3 regions of the Methylobacterium sp. yr668 genome follow, and region 3 is predicted to be linked to each of the others. Evidence: predicted binding sites of a transcription regulator. Region 3 holds the regulator's gene; each other region holds the start of a gene.
The links. Region 3 encodes LexA, which represses DNA repair genes until DNA is damaged. Its sites were predicted from a motif close to TGTTCNNNNTGTGTTCNG; they were not measured.

Region 1 (2,264 bases), on a different contig from region 3:
GCGGCTCGATCTCCGCGATGGTGAAGCCCGAGACCGGGCAGGCGAAGCGCGACGAGAAGGTGACGGTCCGCGGCGCCTCGCCCTCGGGGGCGTCGGCGAACACGATCTCGGCGACGCCGTCGGCGAGTTCCAGCGCGGTCTCGAAGGAATCGGCCAGCCGCGAGCCGATATCGGCCCGGACCACGATCCGGTCCACCACCACGTCGATGTCGTGCTTGAACTTCTTGTCGAGCTTGGGCACATCGTCGATGGCGTAGTATTCGCCGTTCACGCGCAGCCGCTGGAAGCCTTTCTTCTGGTATTCGGCGATCTCCTTGCGGTACTCGCCTTTCCGCCCGCGGACCACGGGCGCGAGCAGGTAGAGCCGGGTCTTCTCCGGCAGCTCCAGCACCCGGTCGACCATCTGCTGGACGGTCTGGCTCTCGATCGGCAGGCCGGTGGCGGGCGAGTAGGGGATGCCGACCCGCGCCCAGAGCAGGCGCATGTAGTCGTAGATCTCAGTCACCGTCCCCACGGTCGAGCGGGGGTTCTTCGAGGTGGTCTTCTGCTCGATCGAGATCGCCGGCGACAGCCCGTCGATCTGGTCGACGTCGGGCTTGGACATCATCTCCAGGAACTGGCGGGCGTAGGCCGAGAGCGACTCGACGTAGCGGCGCTGTCCCTCCGCGTAGATCGTGTCGAAGGCGAGCGACGACTTGCCCGAGCCCGAGAGCCCGGTGAAGACCACGAGCTTGTCCCGCGGGATGGTCAGGTCGACGTTCTTGAGATTGTGCTCCCGGGCGCCGCGGATCGCGATGACCCGCCGGTCCTCGACGGGGGCCGGCGCGGCGTCGAACAGGGCCTCCAGCTTGGCGTCGATGGCGGCTTCGTTCCGCGCGCCGGGGGAGCTGGATTTCGCGCGAACCGGCTTGGACTCGGGCACCTTGGACTGGGGCGCCTTGGCCGTCGCCGGGGCTTTCGGAGCCGTCTTGGAAGGCGCTTTGGCGGCAGCTTTCGGTGCGGCTTGGGCAGCACCGACGCGGCTTGCGGCACGACTTCCAGCTTGGGCTTTGGCCATGAGGGCGGCGGTCTTTCGAGGCGTCGACCGAGGCATCGACGAAGTCGGACGGATTCGCGCGCGGGCCAGCCGCCGCTCCGGCTCATGTCGAGCCCGAGGGGGCCCGCGGCAAGATGCGGCCGGCGGGACGCAGGCCCGTCATGCGCCGCCCTTGCTAGAACGAAACGCGTACGTCGGCAACCGCTCGGTGAACGCGCGACCGTCTTCGCGAGCGCAGCGAAGCGATGACGCGGTGGAGCCAGCGGCCGCGATCGGAGTCCGGTGGCCCCAGCTTCGCCGTAGCTCGATTCGCCAAACCTTGGCCCACCTTCGGTGTTGCACCGCGGGCGCCGAGATCCACGTCGCCGTGTCCCGCCCTCAGATCCACATCCCGACAGGTATCGATGCCAGCATGCGACGCGACCGATCCGGCCGCCCTCCGCGGTTCCGACGACCGCACGGCCACCCAGCAGCGCCTGTCCACGCGGCTGCTGTTCCTGATCGTGGGCATCGCCAACGCCACCTGGGCGCCCCTGGTGCCGCTGGTGAAGGACCGCGCCGGCCTCGACGAGGCCGGGCTCGGCCTGCTGCTCCTCACCTTCGGCGTCGGCTCGCTCCTGGCGATGCCGAGCGCCGGGGCGGCGGCCGCGCGGCTGGGATACCGGCCGGTCCTGCTCGCCGGGACGCTGGCGCTCGGCCTGGCCCTGCCGGTCCTGGCCCTGGCCTCCGGGCTCGTGCCGCTCACCGGGGCGCTGCTGCTGTTCGGGGCCGGGATGGGGGCGGTGGACTGCGTCATGAACCTGCAGGCCGTCGCGGTGGAGCGCGCCGCCGGGCGCCCGATGATGTCGGGCTTCCACGGCCTCTACAGCCTCGGCTGCATCCTGGGGGCGCTGCTGGCCAGCGTCCTGATGGGCACCGGCCTGGGCGCCGGCTGGAGCGTGCTGATCCTGGTCGCCGGCATCGTGGCCCTGTTCGCGGCCGCCTGGCCGGGCATCCTTCCGGCCGGCGGGACAGGGGGAAGCGGCGGGCCCGCCTTCGCGCTGCCCCGCGGCCCGGTGCTGGTGCTGGGCCTGCTCTGCTTCGTGGTGTTCCTGACCGAGGGCTCGGCCCTCGACTGGAGCGCGGTGTTCCTGATCCAGCAGCGCGGGCTCGATCCGGCCTGGGCGGCGCTCGGCTACGCTTCCTTCTCGATCACCATGACGGCCGGCCGGCTCGGCGGGGATGCGAT
Region 2 (2,264 bases), on a different contig from region 3:
TCAGGTCGGTCAGGACGGTTGTGACGGCCGCGATGATCGCGGCGGCATCGCCGGCCTGGCCCTCGGGCAGGTGCTCCGACTCCGTGCGCGGGTAGCTGAGGTACCCCTGATCGTAGAGGTCCTGAGCGATGCCGGCCGTGTGCTGCGGGTCCCAGCCGAACCGCTTGGCGCAGCGTCGCGCCAGGGTGTCCTTCGAGAACAGCCGGGGCGGCGCGCGCCGGACATCCCTGTGCGCGACCGCCAGAGGGCCCGACCACGTCGCCGCGGCGGACCGGATCGTCTCAGCGATCGCCGCATCGAGGATCCGCTCCTTCGGGGCGTGCCAGAGGGTGATCTCCGCGCCTGCATGGGTCCTAAGGTGCAGCGCGACCTTGAAGAAGTCCTGCGGCACGAAGGACCGGATCCGCTCCTCCAAGTCCGCCAGGATGGCGAGGGTCGGCGTCTGGACGCCGCCGAAGCGCCAGGGCTCCCGGAAGGCGGGCGGCCGCAGGCGCAGCGAGATCGCCCGCGTGCCGTTCAGGCCGAGATGATAGTCCTCGTACTGCCGGCAGAGCGCCTCGAGATAGGCGGCGTAGTCGCGCTCGCCCGAGGCGGGATCCTTGGCCAGGGCCGCGAAGGCGCGTCGGATCGAGACCTCGTCGAGCGCGCCGAGCTTGAGCCGGTCGACCCGGCCGTTCCAGCCGAGATGCTCGAGCACTTCCCACGCGATCATCGAGCCCTCGCGACCCGGATCCGTGGCGATGATCACGCGGTCCACGCCGCTCAGCGCCTGCCGGATCGCGGCGATCTTCGGTGCGTGCGACTGCCCGGACCGGTTCGTGCCGTAGCCGACCGGGATCGTGGGAAGGACGATCGGGAGGAGGTCGAAGCGCCAGGGCTTCCACTCGGGCCGGATGCTGCCCGGCTCCTCGGCCGAGAGCAGGTGTCCCTCGGCGGCCACGCAGACCGTGCTCGGCGAGCGGAAGAAGCGCTGCAACTGGCGCATCGCCGAGGGCTTCTCGAAGAAGAACAGCGTGCGACCGGAGCTCGGAGATGACATGTCGCTGACCGCTCCGGCTGTCGCCGCGCCTGACCCAGGGTTCACATTTTGTTCCAGACGGGCTCGGGACGCAACTGGCGCCTCGAGAGGGGAAGCCGTCGGAGAAGCCGGCGGCGTGTCGCCCTCCCCAGGCACACCGGCCGGCGCCGCGATGCTGGAGCGGCGCTCGTACCTGTGCTCCGGGCTCGCCCGCGGCGGCGACCCGGAATGCCTCCGTGGCCGGATCCCCGCCTGTGGCTGGCGCGTCGCCGTCGACCCGCGCACCGTCCTCCGAAGGCTCCGGGCACGCGCTCGCGCGCTAAGGGTTGCCCGCCCCAAGTGTCTGTCGAGACCAGCAAGCCTTCAGCGGGCACGGCACCGAGGTTCGGTCACCGGCCTAGCCGGCCGCGTGCGCCGAGCCGGGCTTGTTGCCGTGAATGAGGTCCCGACCCGCGTAGATGCCGCCCAGGACCTGCAGATCGAGACGCTCCGCATCGCGGCGCCGGACCTCCGCCAGGATCGCGCTGGCCGCTTCCGGCTCGGCTCCGGTCGTCAGGAGCGCCTGCTCGCCGAGGAGCAGAGCCGACTCGACCGTCTCGCGGATCTGGTAGGCCACGCCCGCCTGGATCAGCTCGACCGCGTGTTCGCGATCCCGGGCGCGCGCCAGCACGGGCACCAGGGGGAACTCCGCCTTGGCGATCTCCGCGACGCGTCTGGCCATCGCGGTGTCGTCGACGCAGATCAGGATCGCCCGCGCCGTCGCGGCGCCGGCCGCGTGCAGAATGTCGAGGCGGGTGCCGTCACCGTAATAGACCTTGAAGCCGAATCCCTCGGCGAGACGGATGTTGCTCGGGTTCGTGTCGATGATCGAGACCGAGCAGCCCTGCGCTATGAGCGGCTGACTGGCGATCTGGCCGAAGCGGCCGAACCCGACGATCAGGGCGCTGCCCACGAGGTCCTCGGGCGCCTCGACGCCGTCGATGGACGGGACGGCCTTGGGACCGAGACGATCGAAGGCGACGACCATCAGCGGCGTGATCGCCATCGACAGGATGATGGTGGCTGTCAGGACGGCGTTGGTCGTGCCGTCGATGATGCCCGCGCTCGCGGCGGCCGCGTACAGCACGAAGGCGAACTCGCCGCCCTGCGCCATCAGGGCCGCGCGTTCCAGCGACTCGGCGTGCGAGGCGCGCAGCACCCGGGCCACGCCGTAGATGAGCAGGCCCTTGACGGTCATGTAGGCGGC
Region 3 (2,264 bases):
CGGCGCCGGGGCGCTGGCCCTGCTGACCGCCGGCCTGCTGCTGGGGACGCTGCCGGCCTCGCGCCTGCGCTGGCTCGCCGTGCCGCCGGTCCTGCTCGGGCTCGTCCTCGCGGCCCGGCCCGACCACTACGACCTCTACGTCGACCGGCAGGGCGCGGGGGCCGCGGTGCGGGGCCCGGACGGGCGGCTCGCGGCCCTCGGCAGCCCTTCGGGCTTCGTCCTCGAGCAGTGGCTGAAGGCGGACGGCGACGGGCGGCGGCCCGCGGCGCTGATCGTCCGGTCGGGCAGCGGGCGCTGCGACCGGCTCGGCTGCACCGCCCGTCTGCCGGACGGGCGGGCGGTCGCCCTGGTCCGGGACAGGCGGGCCTTCCCGGAGGATTGCGCCCGCGCCGCGGTGCTGATCACGGGCCTCGCGGCGCCGCCCACCTGCACGGGGCCGCTGGTGATCGACCGGCGCGTCCTCGCCGCCCGCGGGGCCGTGGCCCTCCGGACCGACGGCGACGGCTTCGCCGCGCGCTACGCCCGGGACGACGGCCGCGCCGTGCCCTGGCGGCCGGCCGCAGGGCGCGGGCCGGGACCGCCGCGGCCGGTCACCGCGGAGCCGGGCGACCGCCCCGCGGAGGACGGGGTCGCCGCGACGCCGGAGGCCGACGCCGCGCCGGGCGGAGACCTCGCCCCCGGCGACGCGCCAGCCGAGCCGCTTCAGTAGCGGCGGACGAGGCTCACGAGGCGGCCCTGGATCCGGACCCGGTCGGGCCCGAGCACGCGGGTCTCGTAGGCCGGGTTGGCGGCCTCGAGGGCGATCGACGAGCCGCGGCGGCGAAGGCGCTTGAGCGTCGCCTCCTCGTCGTCGATCAGCGCCACGATGATGTCGCCGGTATTGGCCGTCTCCTGCTTGCGGATGACCACGAGGTCGCCGTCCAGGATGCCCGCCTCGACCATCGAGTCGCCGCGCACCTCGAGGGCGTAATGCTCGCCGCCGGCCACGAAGTCCGGCGACAGGGTGATGGCGTGGCTCTGGTTCTGGATCGCCGAGACGGGCGTACCGGCCGCGATCCGGCCCATGACCGGGATCGAGATGGCGCGGCCGGACTCGTCGATCATCCGCGTGCTCGCCGGGGCCGGCGGCTGCTTGGACTTACCGCCCTCGACCACGCTCGGCGTGAAGCGGCGCGGCTCGGCGGGAGCCTGAGTCGGCGGAGCGGCCTGGGTCAGGCTCTCGGGGATCCGGATCACCTCGATGGCGCGCGCCCGATTCGGGAGGCGCCGGAGGAAGCCGCGCTCCTCAAGTGCCGTGATCAGCCGGTGGATGCCGGATTTCGACTTGAGATCGAGGGCATCCTTCATCTCGTCGAACGACGGCGGGACACCGCATTCCTGCATCCGGCTCTGGATGAATCGCAGGAGGTCCAGCTGCTTGCGCGTGAGCATCGACGGGGGACTCGCGGCTTGGCGGACCGCCACGTGACGGTCTCCGAAACAAATCACGAACAGGTTAAACGTTCCGCAAGTGTTCCGCAAGAGTGGCACCGCTCGGCCCGGCGCGCCGCGGGCGCGCCCGCGGGAGAAGGTCGAGAAACGCATTGACGGCGCAAGCGGAGCCGTTTCAATGCATCGCGGCGCCCCGCCGGGAAGGCGGCGGACCCGGGGTGCGGGCTGGGACCCTCTTGGAATGACGAGGATGCGACGACCCGCAGCTCTGCTGCCCCTCGGCCTCGCCGCCCTCGGCCTCGCCGGCTGCACCACCGGATTCTCCTACATCTCGCGGAACTACGTGGCGCTCACTCCCCAGGTCGTCACGATCGGCTGCAAGGAGCCCTACGAGGTCTACGACAACCGGCAGCTGCGCCGGATGCTGATCGTGTCCAACGCCCTGCGCGAGTATACCGGCTGCAACCTGAGCGAGGTCCGGATCGATCCGGAGCCGGGCGCCACCCGGGTGAAGCGCTTCCGCACCGCCGCCCGGGCCTATCTCGACGAGACCGTGCGCGAGGATTGCCGGATCACCGGCGAGACCGTGTTCGATCCGCTGAAGACCGAGTTCGCCTACGCCTGCGACGCGCCGATCGAGAAGCGCGGCACCGTGGTCCCCCGCCTGCCGGGCCGCAATCCGGGCCTCGGCGTGCGCTGACCGGCCGGCGGCGCGTCCTCAGGCGCCCGGCTTCGGGAAGGTCCGCTCCGCGGCGTCGCCGGCGGCGGCCAGCAGGGCGCGGGCGAAGGCCCGGGCCTCCGTCCGGTCGAGCACGATCGCGGCGGTGACCGGC

Region 1: a site for LexA is predicted at 1,213-1,230, ahead of uvrA (excinuclease ABC subunit UvrA). Genes of this name have one in related genera too.
Region 2: a site for LexA is predicted at 1,078-1,095, ahead of BM419_RS26340 (type IA DNA topoisomerase). Genes of this name have one in related genera too.

The regions. Positions count from the first base shown of each region.
Region 1 covers NZ_FOZY01000006.1:55,380-57,643, reverse strand. The annotation lists gene uvrA (excinuclease ABC subunit UvrA) at 1-1,057, opposite strand, end outside; gene BM419_RS09590 (MFS transporter) at 1,441-2,264, shown strand, end outside.
Region 2 covers NZ_FOZY01000031.1:55,811-58,074, forward strand. The annotation lists gene BM419_RS26340 (type IA DNA topoisomerase) at 1-1,039, opposite strand, end outside; gene BM419_RS26345 (monovalent cation:proton antiporter-2 (CPA2) family protein) at 1,416-2,264, opposite strand, start outside.
Region 3 covers NZ_FOZY01000004.1:126,966-129,229, forward strand. The annotation lists gene BM419_RS06945 (ComEC/Rec2 family competence protein) at 1-709, shown strand, start outside; gene lexA (transcriptional repressor LexA) at 703-1,431, opposite strand; gene BM419_RS06955 (hypothetical protein) at 1,682-2,131, shown strand; gene BM419_RS06960 (hypothetical protein) at 2,150-2,264, opposite strand, start outside.